DNA from 3 places in the Paraburkholderia sp. FW306-02-B genome. Region 2 is predicted to be linked to each of the others. Evidence: predicted binding sites of a transcription regulator. Region 2 holds the regulator's gene; each other region holds the start of a gene.
What was found. Region 2 encodes LexA, which represses DNA repair genes until DNA is damaged. Its sites were predicted from a motif close to ACTGTATNNNNATACAGT; they were not measured.

Region 1 (7,716 bases), 760 kb from region 2:
CGTGGCCTGACCGAAGCGTCGCGTGCATTGGCCTACGTTGCCGCCGCCCACTGCGATATCGCGCATCGTCACCCGGACGAAGCAAAACGCGCCGAGCATCAGGCGATCTACGAATACCTCGTGCCGATCGTGAAGGGCTGGAGCACGGAGCTGTCGATCGACGTGACGAGTCTTGGCGTGCAGGTGCACGGCGGCATGGGCTTCATCGAAGAAACGGGCGCCGCGCAGTACTACCGCGACGCGCGCATCCTGCCGATCTACGAAGGCACGACCGCGATCCAGGCGAACGATCTGATCAGCCGCAAGACGGTGCGAGACGGCGGCGCGGTGGCGAAGTCGCTGCTGGCTGACGTTGCTGAAACCGTCGAAGCGCTCGGCGCACAGCAGGGCCCGGCGTTCGAATCGATGAAGAAGTATCTGGCGCAAGGGCATCGGTCGCTGAGCGCCGCGGTCGATTTCGTTGTCGGTCATACGAAATCGGATCCCAATGCAGTGTTCGCCGGCAGCGTGCCGTATCTGAAGCTCGCGGGCATCGTGCTGGGCGGTTGGCAGATGGCGCGCGCGTTGCTCGTGGCTGCTGAAAAGCGCGCCGAAGATCCGTCGTTCTACGGCGCCAAGATTGCCACCGCGCAGTTCTATGCCGAGCACGTGTTGCCGCAAGCGTCGGCACTGGAAGCTTCGATCGTTAGCGCTAAGGGCGGCGAGGGTGTGCTGGCGTTGTCGGAAGATCAGTTCTGATGCTTCACTTATCTCGAGCGATGTAGCGAAAGCTCGTGCGTAAAAAACAAACGGCGCCTTGTGGAGGCGCCGTTTGTTTTTGTCAGGCCGGTCTGTCCGTGATAACAATCCTGCGCAGACCGGCTCAACCGCTCGCGAAGCGTTGAAGCTTAAGCATAAGCCGGACGATGCGCTTCGGCGCTCTCGCCGAGATAGCGGTGCACCGACAGGTCGTCCGCCTTGATCGCGGGTTGCTTGCCCGACATCACATCGGCCAGCAACTGACCCGAGCCGCACGACATCGTCCAGCCGAGCGTGCCGTGGCCCGTGTTCAGGAACAGGTTCGGCACGGGCGTGCGGCCGACGATCGGCGTGCCGTCCGGCGTCATCGGGCGCAGGCCAGTCCAGAAGGTGGCCTTCGACGTATCGCCGCCGCCCGGGAACAGATCGTTCACGCACAGATCAAGCGTTTCGCGGCGCGCCTGGCGCAACGACTTGTCGAAGCCGACGATCTCCGCCATGCCGCCGACGCGAATCCGGTCGTTGAAGCGCGTGATCGCGATCTTGTAGGTTTCGTCGAGCACGGTCGAGACCGGCGCGGCCGCCGCGTTGACGATTGGCGCGGTGATCGAATAGCCCTTGAGCGGATAGACCGGAATCTTCACGAGGCCGGACAGGAATTTGGTCGAGTACGAACCGAGCGCGACGACGAACGAATCCGCGCGCACCAGCTCGCTGCCGCACTGCACGCCGGCGATGCGGTCGCCCGCCATCGCGAGTGCGTCGATCGGCGTGTTGTAGCGGAATATGACGCCCAGTTGCTCGGCCAGCGCCGCGAGGCGCGTGGTGAACATCTGGCAGTCGCCGGTTTCGTCGCCCGGCAGACGCAGGCCGCCCGTCAGCTTGTGCGAGACCGCGGCGAGCGCCGGTTCGGCTTGAGCGAGTTCCGCGGCCGACAGTAGTTCGTACGGCACATTGGCGTCTTTCAGCACCGAGATGTCTTTCGTGGCGCCGTCGAATTGTTGTTGCGTGCGGAACACCTGCAGCGTGCCGCCGGTACGGCCTTCGTACTGGATACCGGTGTCGGCGCGCAGCGCTTGCAGACAATCGCGGCTATATTCGGCAAGACGGACCATGCGGCCCTTGTTTACCGCATAACGCGACTCCGTGCAGTTCTGCAGCATCTGCCACATCCATTGCAGCTGGAATTGCGTGCCGTCGAGGCGGATCGCCAGCGGCGCATGCTTCTGGAACATCCACTTGACCGCCTTCAGCGGCACGCCAGGCGCCGCCCACGGCGATGCATAGCCCGGTGAAATCTGGCCGGCGTTGGCAAAACTGGTTTCGAGCGCCGGGCCGGCCTCGCGATCGATCACGGTCACGTCATGACCCGCACGCGCCAGATAATAAGCACTCGTCACCCCGACGACGCCACTGCCCAAAACGACGACTCGCATAGTTGCTCCGACAAGATTTGAGGGCGGTGTGTTCGTCGATTCGTTTTGATTCGTTCGATTCACGAGGTGTAACGCGGTTCGCCCAGTGTTATCCGCTATACTATTAACAGTTAGGTAGGTTTTGTTATTGTATTTTCAAGATTTTCAGCAAAAACACCATGCGTACACAGCGCCACCCGGTTCGCGCCCTCGACAAACTCGATCACAGGATCCTGCGGCTGCTGCAGGAGGACGGCCGCATGGCGATGAAAGACCTCGCCGAGCAGGTCGGGCTGTCGGTCACGCCGTGCATTGAGCGCGTCAAGCGCATGGAGCGTGACGGCGTGATCACCGGCTATCACGCGCACGTGAATCCCGCGGAATTGGGCGCGGCGTTGCTGGTGTTCGTCGAAATCACGCTCGATCACAAAAGCGGCAACATGTTCGACCAGTTCCGCCGCGAGGTGCAAAAGATCCCCGAGGTGCTGGAGTGCCACCTCGTTTCGGGCGATTTCGACTATCTGATCAAGGCGCGTATCGGCGAAATGGCCGACTACCGGAAGCTGCTGGGCGACATCCTGCTGCAACTGCCCGGCGCGGTGCAGTCGAAGAGCTATGTGGTGATGGAAGAGATCAAGGAAACGCTGACCATCGCGGTCGGCGATTAAGCGGCTTGGTAGGACGAGGCTGGGCTCGACAAACGGCGTAAACACTGTATATTTATACAGGTGTTCTGCGCTATTTTTGTTTACCGTCTTTGTTTTTGCCTGCTCGAGCCGTGACCCGTCCCGACACCGAATTTCCAATCTCTCCGCCAGCGCCTCGCAAGGGTCGCGGCGCGGTGACGAACCTGCAGGGCCGCTATGAAGTCGACCAGCGCGAAGCGGTGGACGACGGCTGGCTGCCGTCCAGCGAGGATGACGATGAGCCGAAGGTCTTGCGCACCCAGGTATTCGAAGAGCACGCCAAGACCATTCTCACCCGCAATGCGTCGCCGGATATCCCGTTTAGCGTGTCGCTGAATCCGTATCGCGGCTGTGAACACGGCTGTATATATTGTTTCGCGCGGCCCACGCATAGTTATTTAGGTCTGTCGCCCGGGCTCGATTTCGAAAGCCGCATCTATGCGAAGGTCAATGCGCCGGAATTGCTCGAGCGCGAACTGTCGAAGAAGTCCTATGTGCCGGAGCCCATTGCCCTGGGCGTCAATACAGACGCATGGCAGCCCGCCGAGCGCGACTTGCGCCTCACGCGGCGGGTGATCGAGGTGCTCAGCGAGCGCGGCCAACCGTTTGCGGCGATCACCAAATCGTCGCTGATCGAGCGCGATATCGATCTGCTCGCGCCGATGGCGGCGCACGGGCAGTTCATGGCGGCGATCACGATCACCACGCTGGATGCGGACATCGCCCGCACGCTCGAACCGCGAGCGGCCACGCCGTCGCGCCGCTTGCGCACGATCCGTACATTGAGCGAGGCGGGGATTCCCGTAGGCGTGAGCATCGCGCCGGTGATTCCGTTCGTCACCGAACCGGACATGGAGCGCGTGCTGGAAGCCTGCGCGGAGGCTGGAGCAAGCAATGCGAGCTATATCGTGCTGCGCTTGCCGTGGGAAGTCGCGCCGCTATTCAAGGATTGGCTTGCGGCGCATTTCCCCGATCGTGCGGATCGGGTAATGAGTCGTGTGCGCGATATGCGAGGCGGGAAGGACTACGACTCGTCGTTCGCGCATCGAATGAAGGGCGAGGGCTTGTGGGCGGATCTGCTCAAGCAGCGGTTCCACAAAGCGGTGCGCCGTCTTGGTCTGAACGAGCGGGATCGCGGGATCCTGGATATGTCGCACTTTCGCCGTATCGAGCCGTTGCGCCCGGCCCAGCCGGCGAGCGACGATCCGCAACTCGATCTTTTTTAGCGCAGTGGCGGCGCATTATTGCGACAGCGCTTTGGCCGCTTGCACCTGGCTTTCGAAGTATGTCTGGAACGAGATTGCGAGGCCCGTCATCAGCAGGAACGCGCCGATCAGCAGCGAAAAGATCACGACGAAAATAACCGTCCAGCCAGAGCGGCTCTTGCGTTGGGTTTGTGCGTTGAACTGCGCGTCCCATTTTTCGTCAAGACGCAGGCCGTAGACGATCGCAGCGAGAAACGCCGCAAGCAGCGAAACTGCGCCGGGAAATGCCAGCACCCAGCCGAGCATCGAGGTCCGCTCGCTTGCCACTACCAGCATGGCGCCCGGAATGCCGATCAGTGTGCCGATCAGATGTGCCCAGCCGTAGATGTCGCGCAGTCCATAGAGATAGAAGCGATGTGCACCGAGGCTGCCGAAGAAGAACGCCAGCGCGGCGGTAATCGTCTTGGATCTGAAGCGCGGGGAAGTCGAAGCAAGGGTGGACATGTAGGCGAGAGCAGAGTGACAGGCGGTCGAAAGGAGCGGCGCGCCGGTGGACGCGGACCGACGCGCATTCTACGCCCGCCGCGCGTCGGCGGTCACGCGACGTGCGGCCACATCCGCGGCGCGGGTGATGAGGCGGTGCCGATTTGTGCGTGCTTCGGCGCTTGTGTGCCCCGGCGAGGAGGTCAGCGCACGGCTCACGGTGCTTTATACGTAACGCGATAGACCGCGCCCGCGTAATCGTCGCTGATCAGAAGCGACCCGTCGGGCATCGGCAGTACGTCGACAGGGCGGCCCCATATTGCTTCGCCGGGTTGAAGCCAGCCTTCGGCAAATACTTCCTGGCGCGCGTTGCTGCCGTTCGGACGGGTGATCACCCGCACGACGCGGTAACCGACCTTAGTGCTGCGATTCCATGAGCCGTGCTCGGCGATGAAAATATTGTCGCGATAAGCGGCCGGAAACATTGGACCGCTGTAAAACCGCATGCCGAGCGACGCGACGTGGGCGCCGAGTTTGACCACCGGCGGGGTAAATGAGCTGCACGGGTGGTCTTTGCCGAATTCGGGGTCGGGCGTGTCGCCGCCGTGGCAGAATGGAAAGCCGAAATCCATGCCGGCGCGCGGCGCGTGGTTCAGCTTATCGTCCGGCACGTCGTCGCCCATCAGGTCGCGGCCGTTGTCGGTGAACCACAGTTCGTGCGTGACCGGGTGCCACGCGAAGCCGACCGTATTGCGTACGCCGCGCGCCACCACCTCATAATGGCTGCCGTCCGGGTCCATTCGCCCGATCATTGCGAAGCGGTCGCGGTCTTTCAGGCAGACGTTGCAGGGCGCGCCTTGCGGCACGTACAGTTTGCCGTCTGGCCCGAAAGCAATGAATTTCCAGCCGTGATGCGTCTCTGTGGGCAGTTTGTCGGTAACGACAACCGGCGTCGGCGGATCGGTCAGGTGAGTGTCGATCGCATCGAAGCGTAGAATTTTCGATATCGCGGACACATACAGCGCGCCGTCCCGCCACGCGACGCCTGCCGGCGTCTGCAGCCCGGAAGCGATCAGATGGCGAGCCGTTACGCGCCCGTTTTGCAGTTCGAGCGCGTAGACGTGGCCGTCGAGGCTACCTATATAGAGCGTGCCCTTCGGCGAGAGCGCCATCGCTCGCGCGTTCGGCACCGCGTCCGACAATACCTCGATGTGGAAGCCGGGCGGCAATTTGATGCGCTCGACCGGCAACGCGGCCAGCGCTGGCAGGGCGGTGGCGGCAAACCACAGCGCTGCCACGGTGCGTGGAGATCGCATGCGCGCGGCGCGTGTGAAGGCGGTCGGCGGAGCTAATGGGGTAAAAACGGCAATAAGTGTGAACAGCGCAAACAGTACAAACAGCGCAAGCGCAGCGAACAAAAACGCAGACAGCAGCAGGAGTTCCACGGGCGTTCCGTCAGGTAATTCGAGCGTTTCCACGTTGTCTGGCGCGCCGGTCTGTATGGCCGGCGCAACCCCGTCGCTCAGTTTATCCCGGTAAGTGTTTGTTATGGCGTCGGTTTCCCGCTATAATCGCGTGTTTCAGTCGTTCCGCACCCCGGTTTTCAAGGATTCTAATATGGTCATCATCCGCTTGGCTCGTGGCGGCTCCAAGAAGCGCCCGTTCTACAACATCGTCGCAACTGATTCGCGTAACCGTCGTGACGGCCGCTTCATCGAGCGCGTTGGTTTCTACAACCCGGTCGCTACGAAGGGTGAGTCGCTGCGTATCGCTCAAGACCGCCTGACGTACTGGCAAGGCGTTGGCGCACAACTGTCGCCGACCGTCGAGCGTCTCGTGAAAGAAGCGCAAAAGGCGCAGCCGGCTGCTTAATGGTAGCCAGCGTGCGTATCGTCGTCGGTTCGGCCGGCGGCTCGCGCAGCTTGCGTGAGCAGTCCGATGCGCGAGTTATTTTGCAGTTCGTGCTGAAGCAGGCGTCGAAGTTGGTAGCGAGGCTCTCTCATGTCTGAGCGTGATTCCGGCAGTTCAGGTCGCGCCAAGGCGGATCCGCGCGCGAAGACGTCTGATCAGGCGCCATTCGGTGCATTCGTCCGCAAGCCGGTCGAACGAGCCGAAGGCAAGGCGAAAGCCAATGTTGCAGGCGCCGGTTCCAGCGCAGCAGAAGAAATGCGCGCGGAAACAGCGGAAAGCTGGCCGGCCGATGCGGTCGAGGTCGGCGCAATCGTCGACGCTTATGGCCTCAAAGGCTGGGTCAAGGTAGTCGCGCATGCGGATGCCGGCCACGGCGGCGATGCGCTACTGAGCGCGAAGCGCTGGTGGCTCATGAAAGGCCACGAGCGCAAGTCGGCGCCGTCTCTGCAGGCGAAAACGCATAGCGACAGTGTGGTTGCCCATCTGGGCGGCGTCACTGACCGCGATGTGGCGCTGGCACTGCGCGGCTCCCGCGTCTATATCAGCCGCAGCGAATTCCCAGCCCTCGAGGCCGACGAATTCTATTGGGTCGACCTGCTCGGCCTGGATGTGGTGAACGTTGCCGGGGTCGCCCTCGGCAAGGTTGCAGACATGATCGACAACGGCGCGCACTCGGTGTTGCGCATCGAATACCCGGCCACCGATAAAAGCGGTAAGCCGGTCACCGGCGAGCGTTTGATCCCGTTCGTCGGCGTCTTTGTCAAAACGGTGGATCAGGCGGCGAAGCAGATCATCGTCGACTGGGAAGCCGATTACTAAATGAGTCGCTGACCGGAGAGAGCGATGCAGTTCGATGTCGTTACGCTCTTTCCTGACATGTTTCGTGCGCTGACCGACTGGGGTATCACCAGCCGTGCGGCGAAGCAGGAGCGCTACGGGTTGCGTACGTGGAATCCACGCGATTTCACTACGGATAACTACCGCACAATCGACGATCGCCCGTACGGTGGCGGCCCCGGCATGGTCATGCTGGCCAAGCCGCTGGAAGACGCGATCGGCGCGGCGAAAGCGGCGCAGGCGGAGCAGGGCATCGGCGCGTCGCGCGTCGTGATGATGTCACCGCAAGGCGCTACGCTGAATCATGATCGTGTCATGCAGTTTGCTGCCGAACCCGGTCTGATTCTGTTGTGCGGGCGCTATGAAGCGATCGATCAGCGTTTGCTCGACCGCGTCGTCGACGAAGAAGTCAGCCTCGGCGACTTCGTGCTGTCTGGCGGC
Region 2 (7,716 bases):
CGGGTTAGCATTGCTACCAGAGCCGCACGGTGCGGACGGGCCGCACCCGGCGAATTCCGGCACGGAGGCCAGCATGGAACACGATAGCACGCTGTACGTCGGTTGCGACGTTCACAAGGATTCGATCACAGTTGCCTATGCACTCGATGCGGGCGAGGTTGAACTGCTCGGCAAGACCGGTACGAGGCAGGCCGATATCGATCGCCTGTGCAAGCGCCTGCAGTCAAAGGCGCCACGCATCCGGTTCGTCTACGAGGCAGGCCCGTGCGGCTACGGGCTTTACCGTCAACTCGTGAACAAGGGTTTCGACTGCATGGTGTGCGCGCCATCGCTGATCCCCAAAAAACCAGGCGAGCGGGTCAAGACCGATCGGCGTGATGCGTTCAAGCTGGTACGTTCACTGCGCGCTGGCGACCTGTCAGCGGTATACGTGCCCGGCGTGGGCGACGAAGCGTTCCGCGATCTGGCGCGTACCTGGGTCAGCGCCAAAGATGATCTGAAGCGTGCACGGCAACGGCTGAAGGCTTTCCTGCTCTCGCATGGGGTGCGCTATACAGGCCGCGCCGACTGGGGACCGGCGCACCAGCGCTGGCTGGGCGCGCATGCATTCGACAGTGCATGGCAGCAGCTGGCGTTCGAGGAACATCGGCGCACCATCGAGGACCGCCTCGCGCAATGCGCGCGACTGGAGGCCGCGTTGCGCGAAGCGGTCCCCAACTGGCGCTTCTATCCGGCCGTGCTGGGCCTGCAGACCATGCGCGGCGTGCAGTTCACCACGGCGGTGGGCATGCTCGCGGAGCTGGGTGACCTGTCGCGTTTTGCCCATCCGCGCCAGCTGATGGCCTGGCTGGGCGTGACGCCCTCGGAACACTCGTCAGGCGAGAAGCGCCGGCAGGGCAGTATCACGAAGAACGGCAACAGCTACGCGAGAAAGCTGCTCGTCGAAGCGGCCTGGAGCTACCGGCATACGGCCCGTGTCAGTCCCGACATCCAGCGCCGCCACGAAGGCATCCCCAAGCCGATCGTGGATCGCGCCTGGGACGCACAGGTGCGGCTGTGCCGACGCTATCGCAAGCTCATCGCGCGCGGCAAGCAGAAGAACATCGCGGTGGTCGCGGTTGCCCGCGAACTGGCAGGTTTTATCTGGGACGTCAGCCGGCTCGCGATGTCGCTGGCCGTACCGCACGAGGTGCGCCTGGCATGATGCAACATCCAGCCCCGTTGCCCCAACCTGACACTGGAGGAGTTTCCTGAAGGCGGCGTAGCCCGGCACACGAGTAACCCGCGACACCGCTACGCAACGGATTGCATCCGACTTGCGGCTTTAGATTGCGGCAGGCTCATTGGGCGGACCTCTGTAATGCGGTACCCAACCCGCGGATATCAGCGTGATCCACCGTCGAGATGTACTGCTACGTCGCCCTCAGGAAATTCAGACAATATGAATTTGAGAAACCGAAAAACCGATCCCGATTGACACCGGGAGTCATATCAGCGGTTTGAGCCGCTTTCTTTTGCCTACTTTTCTTTGCGGCAGGCAAAGAAAAGTAGGTGCCCCCCGCACAGGGGGAACGCTAATAAACCAAAAAGAAAGCAAGGAAAGGCCAACGCCGCAGGCACACACCCATAGCGCCGCGTAGGCAAAAAAAAGAAGCCTATTTCATCATCCTTCTTCGAAACAAAACAGCAGAAACAAGAAACCCACCGACAACATAAGCAACCAGCACAGCAACGTGCAAAACAGCCTCCTGAAGAGGCCGCCCAAGCATAGCGGGGCGAATAAGCTCGACAGCATGCGCCAGCGGCAGGACCTGAGTCACTCCCCGCGCCGCAGCGGGCAACTGTGCGATAGGAAAGAAAACCCCAGACAACAGCAACATCGGCGTCAACACCAACGTCTGATAAAACATAAAAAAATCATATGACGGCGCCAACGCCGTCACCACCATCGCGATACTCGCGAACGCGAGACCGGTCAGCACGATCACCGGCAACGCCAGCAACATCGACGGAAAACTCGCGTACCCCAACGCTCCCGCGACCAGCATGATCGCGACCCCCGACAACATCGATTTGCTGCCGGCCCACATCACTTCGCCCAGCACAATGTCGCCGAGCGTCAGCGGCGTATGCATGATCGCTTCCCACGTGCGCTGCACATGCATCCGCGAAAAGCCGGAATACATCGACTCGAAACTCGCCGACATCATCACGCTCGATGCCACCGTGCCCGCCGCCAGAAACGCAATGTACGACACGCCGTCGACGTGCCCAACCATTAGCCCGAGCCCGAAACCCAAACCAAACAGGTAGATCATCGGATCGGCAAGATTGCCGAACATCGAAGCAATCGCGAGCTTCCTCCACACAAGATAGTTGCGGCGCCATACCGCGATCCAGTTAACGGCGTTCGCGGGCAAAGCGGCAAAAGGTTCCTGTTTCGACGGCGTATCGTCAGGCCTGTCGTAAGCGCGTGCGTCCATTGCTTGTCTCTTGCAGTGTCTTTATAGCTATAAGCGGTAGGCGGCCAGCGCCGGGCACGGCCAGCATCAGTCCATCAGTCCTGCATCTCGCGGCCGGTCAGCCGCAGGAACACGTCCTCCAGATTCGCCGGACGATGCAGATAGCGCAGACCGGCCCGCTCCTTCAGGCGTGCGAGCACCGGTTGCACGTCGTTCACGTAGCAGAACAGCGTCTCGCCACTAATCTCGGTTCGCTCGACCAGCGGCGCCAACTCGTCGCGCAACGCAACCGGATCGGGGCCGAAGATCTCAATCACGTCGCAGCCGATCTCGGATGCGATCAGCTCGCTCGGCGCACCTTCGGCTATCTTGCGTCCTTCCTCGATCACACACAAACGGTGGCAGAGCCGTTCGGCTTCCTCCATGAAGTGCGTAGTCAACAGAATGGTTTTGCCGCGCGCGAGCAGCGAACGCAGCCGTTCCCAGATCAGATGGCGCGCTTGCGGATCGAGCCCGGTGGTCGGCTCGTCCATGATCAGCACGTCGGGATCGTTGACGAGCGCGCGCGCTAGCGTGAGCCGCCGCTTCATGCCGCCCGATAGTTCGCTCACGCGCGCGTCCGCCTTGTTCTCCAGACGGGCGAATTCGAGCAGCAACGGTACCATCGCGCGGCATTGCGCGGCGCTCAGGCCAAAATAACGGCCGAACACGAGCAGGTTTTCGCGTACCGTGAAATCGGGATCGAGATTGTCGAACTGCGGCACTACGCCGACGCGCGCTCGCGCCACCCGCGCGCGGCCGGGGATCGGCTCGCCGCACAAGCGGATCGTGCCGGCATCCGGGGCGGCAATGCCGAGCAGCATGCGCAGCGTGGTGGTCTTGCCCGCGCCGTTCGGTCCAAGCAGACCGAAACATTCGCCAGCGTTCACATGAAACGACAGTCCATCGACGACCGTCTTTTCGCCGTAGCTTTTTTTGACATGGTGGAATTCAATGGCGGCTTCAGACATGGATCGAACGAGGCTCCGGGAAAAGACGCGAATGGCCGGTAAGGCCGCTCATTCTATGGCATCGGCGGCCTGGCGTTTGCGGCCACCGGGCCGCCCGTACGCCTTTTCTTGCGCTGCGGCATAGCCTCGCATCTCCTTGGGGCGCACTTAGCGTTTTCCATCCCTTGCAACCTGAATTGCGGCGCACCATGATTCATTTATGACCGCGTTTCCCGCGGTACGGGAGAAAACCATGGCGAGCTACCAAAAAATCCTACTCTGCTACGACGGCTCGCGCGAAGGCCGTAAAGCGCTGCGTTGTGGCGCCGATCTGGCGCTGGACCTGAAGGCGGAAACGCATCTGTTGTCGGTTGTCGACATGCGTTCGAGCATTGCACAAAGCGCGGGCCTGCTCACCGACGTGGCCTGCGGCAGCTTCGAGAAAACTGCTCGTGACATCCTTCAGGAAGGGGTGGACTGGCTCACCGAGCGCGGCGTCAGCGCGCAAGGACATTTTGCGTTCGGTCATCCCATCGACGAGATTGCCAATCTCGCCAACGAACTGCATGTCGACCTGGTGGTGGTCGGCCACCGTTGCCGCACTGGCCTGTCGCGCTGGTGGATGGGCGCAGGGAATACGCCGCTGCTCGACCGGGTCTCCTGCAGCATTCTGGTGGCGTGTTCGTCCGCGCAGGAACAGCAGCAAGCGGCGGCTTGACGGCAGCATCATGAACCGCGTCGGCCGAACGATCAGTCGTTCAGGTCGACCGCGGCCAGCTTCCATGTGAACAAACCTTCGCGCCGCAAGATCGCGGCGTAGCGCGCGTCGCCCGCGCCGTGCTGATACCTGATGACGAATTCGTTGATGCCGCGATAGCCAGCCGTGGTTTGCGGCGGTTGCGGCGGCGTGGCGCTGTTGGTTGCGTTGTTAGCCGTGCCATTGGCGGTACTGCTTTCGGCAGAGGGCGTCGGCGCAGTGGCGCCCGGTGCGTTTTTCGCGGTAGGCGGTGCAGGCGGCCGTTCGCCCGGTTCGCCACGCGGCGGCATGCCGTTCAGCAATGCAGCAACGCCGTCCGGTGTCGCATACGCGTCCACTAGCGGACCGATCAGCGCAACGCCGATCATCGCGCCGATCGCGGCGAATGGGTTGCCGTTGCCATGTGCGTCGAGCCGGCGTGTCAGCAAGCCGGTGACCTGCTGCTTCAGGCTCTCGCGCAACGCTGGAAAGTCGACATACTGATTGACGGTTTCCGTATCGCGCGCGTCCGCCGCGCGTTTCAGATTGTTCAGCGCGATATACGGCGACGCGTAGCCGAATCCCAGTGCGGCCACCACCACAATCACAATCAGAACAACGATCAGCGGCCGTGTGGCGCTGCGTTTGGTGCGTGTCGAAACTGCCATCGAGTGGAGCTCTCTATCAAGGGTGGTCTAACGTGGACCGCGGCCACACGAAAACGATCCCACGCGATGCAATATCTGAAGAGGTGCGAGCGGGGCAACCGAAGGGCAACCGTGGGCCAACCGCAGGGCAACCACGCTCGCGCCCGACACCTCATTACTCGAACACCGCGCCGTGCACATTGGCTTCTTCAGCGATGCAGCGATCGATCATCCGGCACACGGCGTCTATCGTGCCGACCATGATCAACCGCGACGGCCCGTGATAGACGCGCACCGGCGCGCGCCGCGCCGGCTCGGCCGTATTCAGCCCCGAATTCAACGACACGCGAGCGAAAGCCGGCAACGACGACGGCAAGCTCGACGCGCGCGATGCGGGTTCGTCGAATAGCGATGGAGAGCTGGCCGTGGACGCCTCGATCAGCGAACAGGGCACCAGCTTGCGCAGATGGCGCAAACGACCGAACTGGCGAAAAGGCAGCAGGCGGGCAAGGCGTTCCATGAGTCTCTCCAGGCGATTCAACGTAGGGGCAGCGACGCGTTGGCGTCGGACAAGCGTTGGTAGAAGCAGGCGCTCAGAACTCGCCGGGGCGGATCAGCCCAACAGCGATGCCTTCCAGCGCGAAATCCGCACTGCCGGTCTGAACGAAGATGTTTTCGTAGTCGGGGTTCTCGGCGATCAGCTCGATGCCGTTCGGCCGGCGCTTCAAGCGCTTGACCGTCACGTCGTCGCCTAGGCGCGCGATGATGATCTGGCCGTCTTTCGCTTCGCTCTTCTTTTGCACCGCCAGCAGGTCGCCGTCGAAGATGCCGGCGTCACGCATTGACAGGCCGCGAACTTTCAGCAGGTAGTCCGGCTTGCTTGAGAACAGCGCCGGGTCGCACGCATAGTGCTGCGAGATATGTTCCTGCGCGAGGATCGGGCTACCGGCCGCGACCCGGCCGATCAGCGGCAGCGACAGTTGCATGATGCTGGCGTGCGGCAGCGTGAACTGATGCGGCGAATCTTCGGGGCCCGCCAGCAGACGGATGCCGCGCGACGCTCCCGCCGCGAGTTCGATCACACCCTTGCGGGCCAGGGCCCGCAGGTGTTCTTCGGCCGAGTTGGCCGAACTGAAGCCCAGCTCGGCGGCGATTTCCGCGCGGGTGGGAGGGAAGCCGGTGCGTTCGATGGCCCGGCGAATCAGATCGAAAACCTGCTGCTGTCGTGCGGTGAGTTTGGTCATGGCGCCACTGTATGTATGAACAGGTGACTGTATTTTTATACAGTATTCGGCGCAATTCAAGCTTTACTTTAAGTTCGTCGGCTGGTGTGGCGTTCCTGCGCCGCAGAAGGACGTTCCAACACCTGTTTTCGTGCCGCAACGCCTTATCCAGCTGTCATTACCACTTTTGCGTATTAAAAAATGAAGAAACATTATTTTTAATGATGAAAGCCCTTCGATAGACTGGCCTCCGAGTTGGCGCTCATGTGCACGTGACCGCGACGCAAAACAACACCACACGCTGTTTCAGCGGACTACAACGCGGAGAAAGTTGGCATGAACCATCAGGGCACGGGGCTGGCAGGCAAGACCGGAAAACTCATCGCGGCGCTCGCGTTCGGCGCGGCAACGGCTGTCGGCGTGATGGCGCAGGCGCACGCCGCCGACACGACGCTGCTGAACGTGTCGTACGACCCGACGCGCGAACTGTATCAGGACGTCAATCAGGCATTCGGCAAGGAGTGGAAGACGAAGACGGGCGAGTCGATCACCTTCAAGCAGTCGCACGGCGGTTCGGGCGCTCAGGCGCGTTCGGTGCTCGACGGTTTGCAAGCGGACGTCGTGACGCTGGCGCTGGCCTACGACATCGATGCGCTGGCCAATAAGGGTTTGCTGGACAAGGGTTGGCAAAAGCGTTTGCCGGATAACGCGTCGCCGTACACGTCGACGATCGTATTCCTCGTGCGCAAGGGCAACCCGAAGCACATCAAGGACTGGGACGATCTGACCAGGCCGGGCGTGTCGATCGTTACGCCGAATCCGAAGACTTCAGGCGGCGCGCGCTGGAACTATCTGGCTGCATGGGCATATGCCGAACATCAGCCGGGCGGCAACGACCAGAAGGCCAGGGAATTCGTCGGTAAGCTCTATAAGAATGCCGGCGTACTGGATTCGGGTGCGCGCGGCGCGACTACCAGCTTCGTGCAACGGGGCATCGGCGACGTGCTGATCGCGTGGGAAAACGAAGCGTTCCTGTCGCTGAAGGAATTCGGTCCGGACAAGTTTGAGATCGTCGTGCCGTCGGTGAGCATTCTGGCCGAGCCGCCGGTTGCGGTGGTGGACAAGGTGGTCGACAAGCACGGCACGCGCAAGCTGGCCGAAGCGTATCTGAACTTCCTGTATAGCGAGCAGGGTCAGGAAATCGCCGCGAAAAACTTCTACCGTCCACGTTCGAACAAGGTGCCGGCCGAGCTGACCGCAAAGTTTCCGAAGCTGAAGCTGTACACGGTGGACGACTCGTTCGGCGGCTGGGCGAATGCGCAGAAGACGCATTTTGCAGACGGTGGCGTGTTCGATTCGATTTACCAGCCGCAGTAAGACTGTCGATGCCTGAACCGGCATAGGCGGACAGACGCGGTAACCACTCGCCAAAAAGCGCGCCCGGCTGGCGCGCTTTTTGGCCAGCCAGAAGACAAAAAAAGCCGCGCGCATCAACCCTGAAAGAGTATCCAGCATGACGACGCTGACCTTCCGAAAACCGAGCGCCTTGCCCGGTTTTGGCCTGACACTCGGCATCACGGTGGCTTATTTGAGCCTCGTGGTGCTGATTCCGCTTGCGGCTACTTTTCTCAAGACGGCGACGCTCGACTGGAGTCAGTT
Region 3 (7,716 bases), on a different contig from region 2:
TCTTCCGCCTTGGGGTGTACGAGATAGTATCCGTTGGACAACGGCAGCGCTTTGTCGAACGGTTCAACAAGCGACCCTTCAGCGAGCTCGGCTTCCACCAAGATGGGACTTGTCAGGACCAGCCCTTGCGCGTGCACGGCCGCCTCGATTGCCATCAAGGACTGGTCGAACTGAATGCCGTTGATCGCCTCGATCTGCGCATCGGCAAGACTGCTGAAGCGTGTCAGCCACACCCTCCAGTGAGGATGCAGCGTGTTGTGAAGCAGCGTCGCGGATTGAAAATCTTCGGGTCGCTTCAATTTCCACTTCTTCGCGTAAGCAGGGCTGCAGTATGCACGTGCCTCGTCGGTGTAAAGCAGTTGCACCGCGAGTTGCGGATCGATGCCGTCGAAATATCGGACCGCGAGGTCAACGGCGTCGAATTCAAAATCGACAAGCGTGGTGGTCGTGTTCAAGCTCAATGCGATTCCCGGGTGAGCTTGCAGAAAGTCGGCCATTCGAGGGGCGAACCACTTTGCGGCAAAGCTCGGCGGCATCGATAGCCGAACGCCCTTGTTGTGACGCTCCCGCAGGCGGCGGCTGGCATGGATGATCTCCAGGAGCGCCGGCTGGATCCGTGCGAAATACGCGCGACCTTCCACGGTCGGCGTTACCTGTCGTATCTGCCGTACGAACAGGGCGACACCGAGCCAGTCTTCGAGCTTCTGGATCTGCTGGCCCACCGCACCGGGCGTCACGTTCAGTTCCTGGGCAGCCAGAGAAAAACTGCCGAGCCGCATGGCAGCTTCCAGAGCCACCAAGGCTTTCATTGGAGGAATTGGTTGCATAGCGCAGTTTTTCTATTGCATGGAAGAAATTAAATCATTTGTAGCGCATAGGCGGCATGAAGACAATCAAGACTCCAAGCCCTCCATCGAGATTATCGCCATGAACCCCGCCTACCTCGCCTTCGCCGCGCTCGGCCTCATCTGGGGCACCAACTTCATGTTCATGAAGTGGGCGAGCGTCGACATATCGGCATCCCAGATCGTATTTCTTCGGACGCTGTTCGGTTTCCTGCCAATCCTCGCCATGGCGCTGTTCAGGGGTGAGCTGAAATGGCGTCATCTGCGCCACGCGCATCATTTCTTCGTGATGTCGCTTCTCGCCACTGTGGTCTACTACTACGCATTCGCGAAGGGGGCGGCGCTGCTGCTATCCAGCGTGGCGGGCATGCTAAGCGGAGCGATCCCGCTGTTTTCTTTCGTCGTCGCCTGGGTGCTATTGCGGCAGGAACGCCCGACCGCGCGGATGATCGTCGGCATCGCGAGTGGATTCGCCGGCGTGCTGCTGATCGCGCAGCCGTGGAATGCGCACGGCGCAGGCGTCAATTTGCTCGGGGTGTCCTACATGGTCGCCGGCTCGCTGAGCGTCGGATGCTCGTTCGTGTACGCGCGGCGCTTTCTCTCCGGCCTCGACCTCTCGCCACTGGCACTGTCGACCTGGCAGATCGGCTTCGCGCTCGTCGTGGTCAGCGGCGTCACAGACTTCCACGGTATGGCACGTGTAACGGGTGACACGCGTGCCGCGCTTGGGCTCGTCCTGGGTCTCGGGCTGACAGGAACCGGAGTCGCCTACATTCTGTATTACTTCATCGTCAGGCGGCTCGGCGCGGTCGCGGCTTCCAGCGTGACATATATCCCGCCTGTCATTGCCTTGCTGCTGGGATTGTCGATCGGCCACGAACCGATGCGACCACTCGATCTGCTCGCAATGGCGGCTATCTTCGCGGGGGTGTATCTGCTGCAGAGCCGGCGGCGCGCGATGCCAGCTGCCGCTTCGCGGACGCGATCGGCGCTCAGTTGAGTATGGCGGCTTTCGTCGAATCATTTCGACCGGTGTCCGAGGCACATATGTGTCAGGGCGACTGTGGTATCAGCGCAGACTGAGTGTGCCGACGCGGCGGCGGAAAATGGCGGACTCCAGCAGCGCGGGGCCCGACTGGATTCAGAAAAGCGCCACGCGGCCCGCTTCAGGCTGTGCTGTTCCATTCAGGGTGGCCGCCCGAACGTCAGCTTGGCGTTCGTAAGCCGACGGCCGCGGGCAACGCGGTGAATGTCCCGTCAGGGTCGCCCAGCGTCAGTCGCTTCCTCAAAACGAACCTTCATCGGTCGGCGTACTAGAGCACCGCCCGCGACCTCGTTGCACCGCACGTTGCCACCGACTTATTCCGGCCGATTCCGTCCAGCCCAGTCAATTCCGTGCTTTCGAGTCTAGCTAACCGCACTAGTCCAACGAATTCCGTGTACCGGCACCGGCTTCACATTTTCTCGGGATAAGCGCTACACTAGATACTGTATATTTATACAGTACTCATGCCCCATGAGCGCCCTGCCGCGTCACCCTGAAGAAATCCACCCTGGCCTCTGGCGCGCTTCGCAGCTGGCCGCCGGCTTCGACCGGGTGGTGTCGTGCGGCCACGCCGCGCTGGCCGCCGAGCTGCCGGGCGGCGGCTGGCCCGCGGGCGCGCTCACCGAACTGCTCACACCGCAGCCGGGCTGTGGTGAACTGCGTCTGCTGCAGCCCGCGCTGGCGACCGTTGGGTCCCGCCCCTTGCTCCTGCTGCAGGCGCCGCACCGGCTGCAACCCGCCGGACTGGCGTGGCTGGGCGTTCCCGCAGGACAGGCCTGCGTGCTGCGCGCACCACGCACGGCTGATGCGCTGTGGGCCGCCGAGCAGATCCTGCGTGCCGGCACCTGCGGCGCCCTGCTCTTCTGGCAAGCCGAAGTCCGGCAGGAAGCGCTGCGGCGCCTGCATCTGGCCGCGCAGGCCTCGGACACCCTGCTGTTCCTGTTTCGCCCACTCGCGGCCGCCCAGGCGACGTCGCCGGCGCCGCTGCGGCTTGCACTGCGAGCCGCCAGGGGCGGTATTGAAGTGACGTTCGTCAAGCGCCGCGGACCACAGCGCGACGAACCCGTTTTCGTTCCTCTCGTACCTTCACCTGCCCTGTTGAGCCGATATGCAACTCTGGATCGGCGTACATCTGCCGCACCTCGCCCTCGAGTCGTTTCTCCCGCGCTGGTCGACGCCACGCAATGAGGCCGGGTTTGTCGTGCTGGAGAAGGACCGCGTTGTCGCGCTCGACGACGTGGCGCACTCGGCCGGGATCGTGCCCGGCATGCGCCGCGGTGGCGTGCTGACGCTCGTCCCCGACGCGGTCATCCGGGAACGTGATCTCACCCGTGAAGCGGAGCTTGTTCGTGGCGTGGCGTTCGCCCTGCTGCAGTTCACCCCCCACGTGGTGCTGGCGGAGGAATCGGTCGTGCTGGCCGACGTCTCGGCGAGCCTGCGTCTATTCGGCGGCATCCGGCCACTGCGCCGGCGGGCGGGTGAAACGGTGACCACGTTCGGCGTGACCGCGACACTTGCCGTTGCCCCTACGGGGCAGGCCGCGTGGCTCTTCGCCAGGTCATCGGCTGGCATCGCGCTCACGTTGCGCTCCGTCGACCGTATGCTGAGTCGCGTGCCGTTACCTGCCCTGCCGCCTGCGCGCCCCTACGCCGAATGGTTCGACGGATTGGGATGCACAACCGTGGACGACGTCCGGCGCCTGCCCCGCGCAGGCCTCAGGAAGCGCTGCGGCACGGCGCTGCTGGATGCGCTCGATCGCGCGACGGGCGCGGCGCCCGAAGTGTACGAATGGCTGGAGTTGCCCCCCGCCTTCAGCGCGCGGCTCGAGCTGCCCGACCGGATCGAGCACGCGGAAGCCGTGCTGTTCGCGGCGCGGCGCCTGATCCTGCAGATGACCGGCTGGCTGTCGGCGCGACAGCTGGCGATCGCGCGGTTTGTACTTGAGCTCGAGCATGAACGCGGCCGCGCGGCGGTGCCACCGACGGCAATCGAAATCGCACTTGGCGAACCGACGTCACGCGAGGACCACCTCGTGCGCCTGCTGAAAGAACGGCTGGGCCGCGTCGAACTGGCCGCGCCGGTCATCGCCGTTCGCCTCGATGCAAAGGACGTCCGCGAAGCGGACGCACCCAGTGAGTCACTGTTTCCGGAGCCCGGCGGCTCGCCGCAGGATCACGCGCGCCTGGTGGAGCTGCTCCTCGCCCGGCTCGGCGCGCAGAACGTGCTCAAGGCGGCTCCGGTTGCCGACCACCGCCCGGAAGTCGCCGCACGCTGGCTTCCCATCGGCGAGACCGTCAGGTCCACGCTGCCGCCGCCGAACCTTCCGCGGCCCACGTGGCTGCTCGACAAGCCGGTACAGCTCATCATGCGCGGCCACCGTCCGTTCTACGGCACGCCGCTGCGCATGGTCTCGCCGGGCGAACGGATCGAGGTCGGCTGGCAGGATGGGCATCCGGTGACGCGAGACTATTTTATCGCGGAGTCCGAAGACGCGGTGCACTACTGGGTCTTCCGGGAGCGCGTAAGCGCCGTCGAGGAACGCGAGCCGCGCTGGTTCCTGCACGGCCTGTTCGGGTGATCGCCCATGGCGCCGACCTACGGCGCACTGCCCGACTATGCGGAGCTTCAGTGCGCGTCCAACTTCTCCTTTCTGCACGGCGCATCGCACGCCGAGGATCTCGCTGCTCGCGCCGCACAGCTCGGGTATGCCGCGCTGGCCGTCACGGACGAATGTTCGCTGGCCGGCGTCGTGCGCGCGCACATCGAGGCGAAGAAGGCCGGGCTGCCTTTCATCGTCGGGTCGCACTTCCACCTGACCAACGCCGACGGCTCGCCGGCCCTGTCATTCACCGCGCTGGCGATGACGCGCGAAGGCTATGGCAACCTGTCCGAGCTGATCACGCTCGGCCGCATGCGCGCACACAAGGGCAGTTACCGGCTCGCGCCGCTGGATCTCGCGCACCCGGAGAAGCCCTTTGGACACCTGCGGGGACTGCCCGAGTGCGTCGCGATCCTGTCACCGGACTACCCTGCCGATGAAGACAGACTGGATACGCAGGTCGAGTGGTTCGTCCAGACCTTCGGCGATCGCGCATGGGTCGCACTGACATTGCACGCGCGTGCAATGGACGATATTCACCGCGGCGCCGTTGAACACGTTGCGGCGCGTCACGGCGTTCCCGTCGTCGCGACCGGCGCGCCCGTCATGCACGTGCGTTCGCGCAAACCACTGCAGGACGTGCTGACGGCAATCCGGGTCGGCAGACCGGTCGCCGAATGCGGCTATGATCTCGCGCCCAACGCCGAGCAGCACCTGCGATCGCGTCTGCGGCTCGCCAACCTGTATTCGCAGCGCACGCTCGAGGAGACGCTGCGAATCGCTCGCCTGTGCACGTTTTCACTCGACGAGCTGCGCTATGAGTATCCCGACGAGCTGGTGCCGGTCGGCCATACGCCGACCAGCTACCTGAGACAGGAGACCTACATCGGCGCACATCGCCGCTGGCCAGCGGGCATCCCGCATCAGGTACAGCAGCAGATCGAACACGAGCTCGCGCTGGTCGGGGATCTGCGCTACGAGCCGTACTTCCTGACGGTCTACGACATCGTCCGGTTCGCGCGCAGCGAAGGCATCCTGTGCCAGGGGCGCGGCTCGGCGGCCAACTCGGCCGTGTGCTTTGCTCTTGGCGTGACCGAGGTGGATCCTGCGCGCTCCTCAATGCTGTTCGAGCGGTTCATCTCGAAAGAGCGAGGTGAGCCGCCTGACATCGACGTCGATTTCGAGCATCAGCGCCGTGAAGAAGTCGTGCAGTACATCTACCGCAAGTACGGGCGAGATCGGGCAGCACTGACGGCCGCCGTGACGACGTACCGTCCACGCAGCGCACTGCGCGAATCGGGCAAGGCACTCGGCGTGGATCCGGCGATCGTCGATCGCGTCGCGAAGGCTTACCAGTGGTTCGACTCAAGCCGCGATCTGCTCAACCGCTTCGCCGAGGCCGGTCTCGACCCTGAAGCACCGCTGATCGTGCAGTGGGCGAATTTCGCGGCGCTGCTGCTGGGCTTTCCACGACATCTGTCGCAGCACAGTGGCGGCTTCGTGATCAGTCGCGGCAAGCTGTCGAGGCTGGTGCCAATCGAGAACGCCGCGATGGCCGACCGCTCGATCATCCAGTGGGACAAGGACGACATCGAGGCACTTGGCCTGCTGAAGATCGACGTGCTCGCACTCGGTATGCTGTCGGCCATCCGCCGCGCGCTCGACATCATTTCGGAAAAACGTGGCGAGCCGTTCGAGCTGCAGGACATTCCTGCCGAAGATCCCGACACCTACGGGATGATCTGTCGCGCCGATACGGTCGGCGTATTCCAGATCGAGTCGCGCGCGCAGATGAGCATGCTGCCCCGCCTGCAGCCGCGCTGCTTTTACGATCTGGTGATCGAGGTGGCGATCGTACGTCCGGGCCCGGTACAAGGCGGCATGGTGCATCCGTACCTGCGCCGGCGGCAGGGGCTGGAGCCCGTCACCTATCCGAGCCCGCAGATGGAGCAGGCGCTCTCGCGCACGCTCGGTGTGCCGATCTTTCAGGAGCAGGTGATGCAGGTCGCGATGCTCGCGGCAGGATTCACTGCCGGCGAGGCTGACCAGTTGCGTCGCGCGATGGCGGCGTGGCGTCGCAAGGGCGGACTCGAAGCCTACTACGACCGCATCGTGAACGGGATGCTCGAGCGCGGCTACGACCGCGAGTTTGCCGAGGCCATCTTTGCGCAGATCCAGGGCTTCGGCGAATATGGCTTTCCGGAGAGTCACGCGGCCAGTTTCGCGCTGCTGGTCTATGCGAGTGCATGGCTGAAGCACCATGAACCGGTCGCGTTCCTCGTCGCAATGCTCAACAGCCAGCCGATGGGTTTCTATTCACCCTCACAGCTCGTGCAGGATGCCAGGCGCCACGGCGTGAAGGTACTGCCGGTCGACGTGACGCTGAGCAACTGGGATTCGGCGGTTGAAGGCCAGACAACCTCGTCCCCGGTCCGCCTCGGCATGTCTCTGGTACGCGGCCTGAAAGAAGAAGCCGCCGCGCGCATCGAGCTCGCGCGGGCTGTTCGGCCCTTTACCGATGTCTCCGATCTGGCACGACGCGCGCAGCTCGATCGCAAGGATCTGCAGGCGCTCGCGGCAGCCGACGCATTGCACTCACTCGCCGGCGACCGGCGTGCAGCGCTGTGGCATGCGGTGGCTGCGGTACCTGACCGGGATCTGCTGCGCGGCGCGACTGATGACGACGCGACGCCGGTCCTCGCGCCGATGACGGAAGGCCAGCAGATCGCCAGCGATTACCGGACGCTCGGTCTGACACTCGGCCGGCACCCGCTAGAACTGCTGCGCCCTCGCCTGCTTGCCCAGCGACTGCTGCCGGCGTCGACGCTGGCCGGATTCCGGAACGGGCAGCTCGCACGTGCCTGCGGCATCGTGACGGTCCGGCAGCGGCCCGGCACGGCCAAGGGTGTGATGTTTGTCACGCTGGAGGATGAGACCGGCCAGGTCAACGTCATCATCTGGCCGTCCCTGCTCGAAAAGCAGCGGCGCGAAGCGCTCGGCTCGTCACTGCTTGCCGTGTACGGCGTCTGGCAGCGTGAGGGTGAAGTGCGCCACCTCGTCGCGCACCGGCTGATCGACGTGTCCCCGCTGCTCGGCTCGCTCGTCACGTCGACACGAAACTTCCATTAAGAACCGGCGTACCATATTCGCGCACCTTCTTCCAGGGAGAGCGAGCATGTGCTATTCGGCCCAGATCCAGGCGGACTACCGCAAGTACGTCAGGATGT

Region 1: a site for LexA is predicted at 2,865-2,882, ahead of AC3WOG_RS15830 (PA0069 family radical SAM protein). Genes of this name have one in related genera too.
Region 3: a site for LexA is predicted at 2,333-2,350, ahead of imuA (translesion DNA synthesis-associated protein ImuA). Genes of this name have one in related genera too.

Annotation. Positions count from the first base shown of each region.
Region 1 covers NZ_JBYSXZ010000001.1:3,573,204-3,580,919, reverse strand. Annotated here, with positions in the region: gene AC3WOG_RS15845 (acyl-CoA dehydrogenase) at 1-738, shown strand, start outside; gene AC3WOG_RS15840 (D-amino acid dehydrogenase) at 888-2,174, opposite strand; gene AC3WOG_RS15835 (Lrp/AsnC ligand binding domain-containing protein) at 2,333-2,821, shown strand; gene AC3WOG_RS15830 (PA0069 family radical SAM protein) at 2,932-4,065, shown strand; gene AC3WOG_RS15825 (NINE protein) at 4,081-4,548, opposite strand; gene AC3WOG_RS15820 (PQQ-dependent sugar dehydrogenase) at 4,743-5,843, opposite strand; gene rpsP (30S ribosomal protein S16) at 6,145-6,399, shown strand; gene rimM (ribosome maturation factor RimM) at 6,529-7,257, shown strand; gene trmD (tRNA (guanosine(37)-N1)-methyltransferase TrmD) at 7,282-7,716, shown strand, end outside.
Region 2 covers NZ_JBYSXZ010000001.1:2,812,345-2,820,060, reverse strand. Annotated here, with positions in the region: gene AC3WOG_RS12460 (IS110 family RNA-guided transposase) at 74-1,204, shown strand; gene AC3WOG_RS12455 (ABC transporter permease) at 1,656-2,483, opposite strand; gene nodI (nodulation factor ABC transporter ATP-binding protein NodI) at 2,558-3,472, opposite strand; gene AC3WOG_RS12445 (universal stress protein) at 3,705-4,169, shown strand; gene AC3WOG_RS12440 (DUF2939 domain-containing protein) at 4,202-4,855, opposite strand; gene AC3WOG_RS12435 (hypothetical protein) at 5,010-5,354, opposite strand; gene lexA (transcriptional repressor LexA) at 5,428-6,078, opposite strand; gene AC3WOG_RS12425 (sulfate ABC transporter substrate-binding protein) at 6,394-7,434, shown strand; gene cysT (sulfate ABC transporter permease subunit CysT) at 7,571-7,716, shown strand, end outside.
Region 3 covers NZ_JBYSXZ010000003.1:80,570-88,285, forward strand. Annotated here, with positions in the region: gene AC3WOG_RS36025 (LysR substrate-binding domain-containing protein) at 1-827, opposite strand, end outside; gene AC3WOG_RS36030 (DMT family transporter) at 928-1,845, shown strand; gene imuA (translesion DNA synthesis-associated protein ImuA) at 2,362-3,078, shown strand; gene AC3WOG_RS36040 (Y-family DNA polymerase) at 2,999-4,468, shown strand; gene AC3WOG_RS36045 (error-prone DNA polymerase) at 4,475-7,618, shown strand; gene AC3WOG_RS36050 (SOS response-associated peptidase family protein) at 7,665-7,716, shown strand, end outside.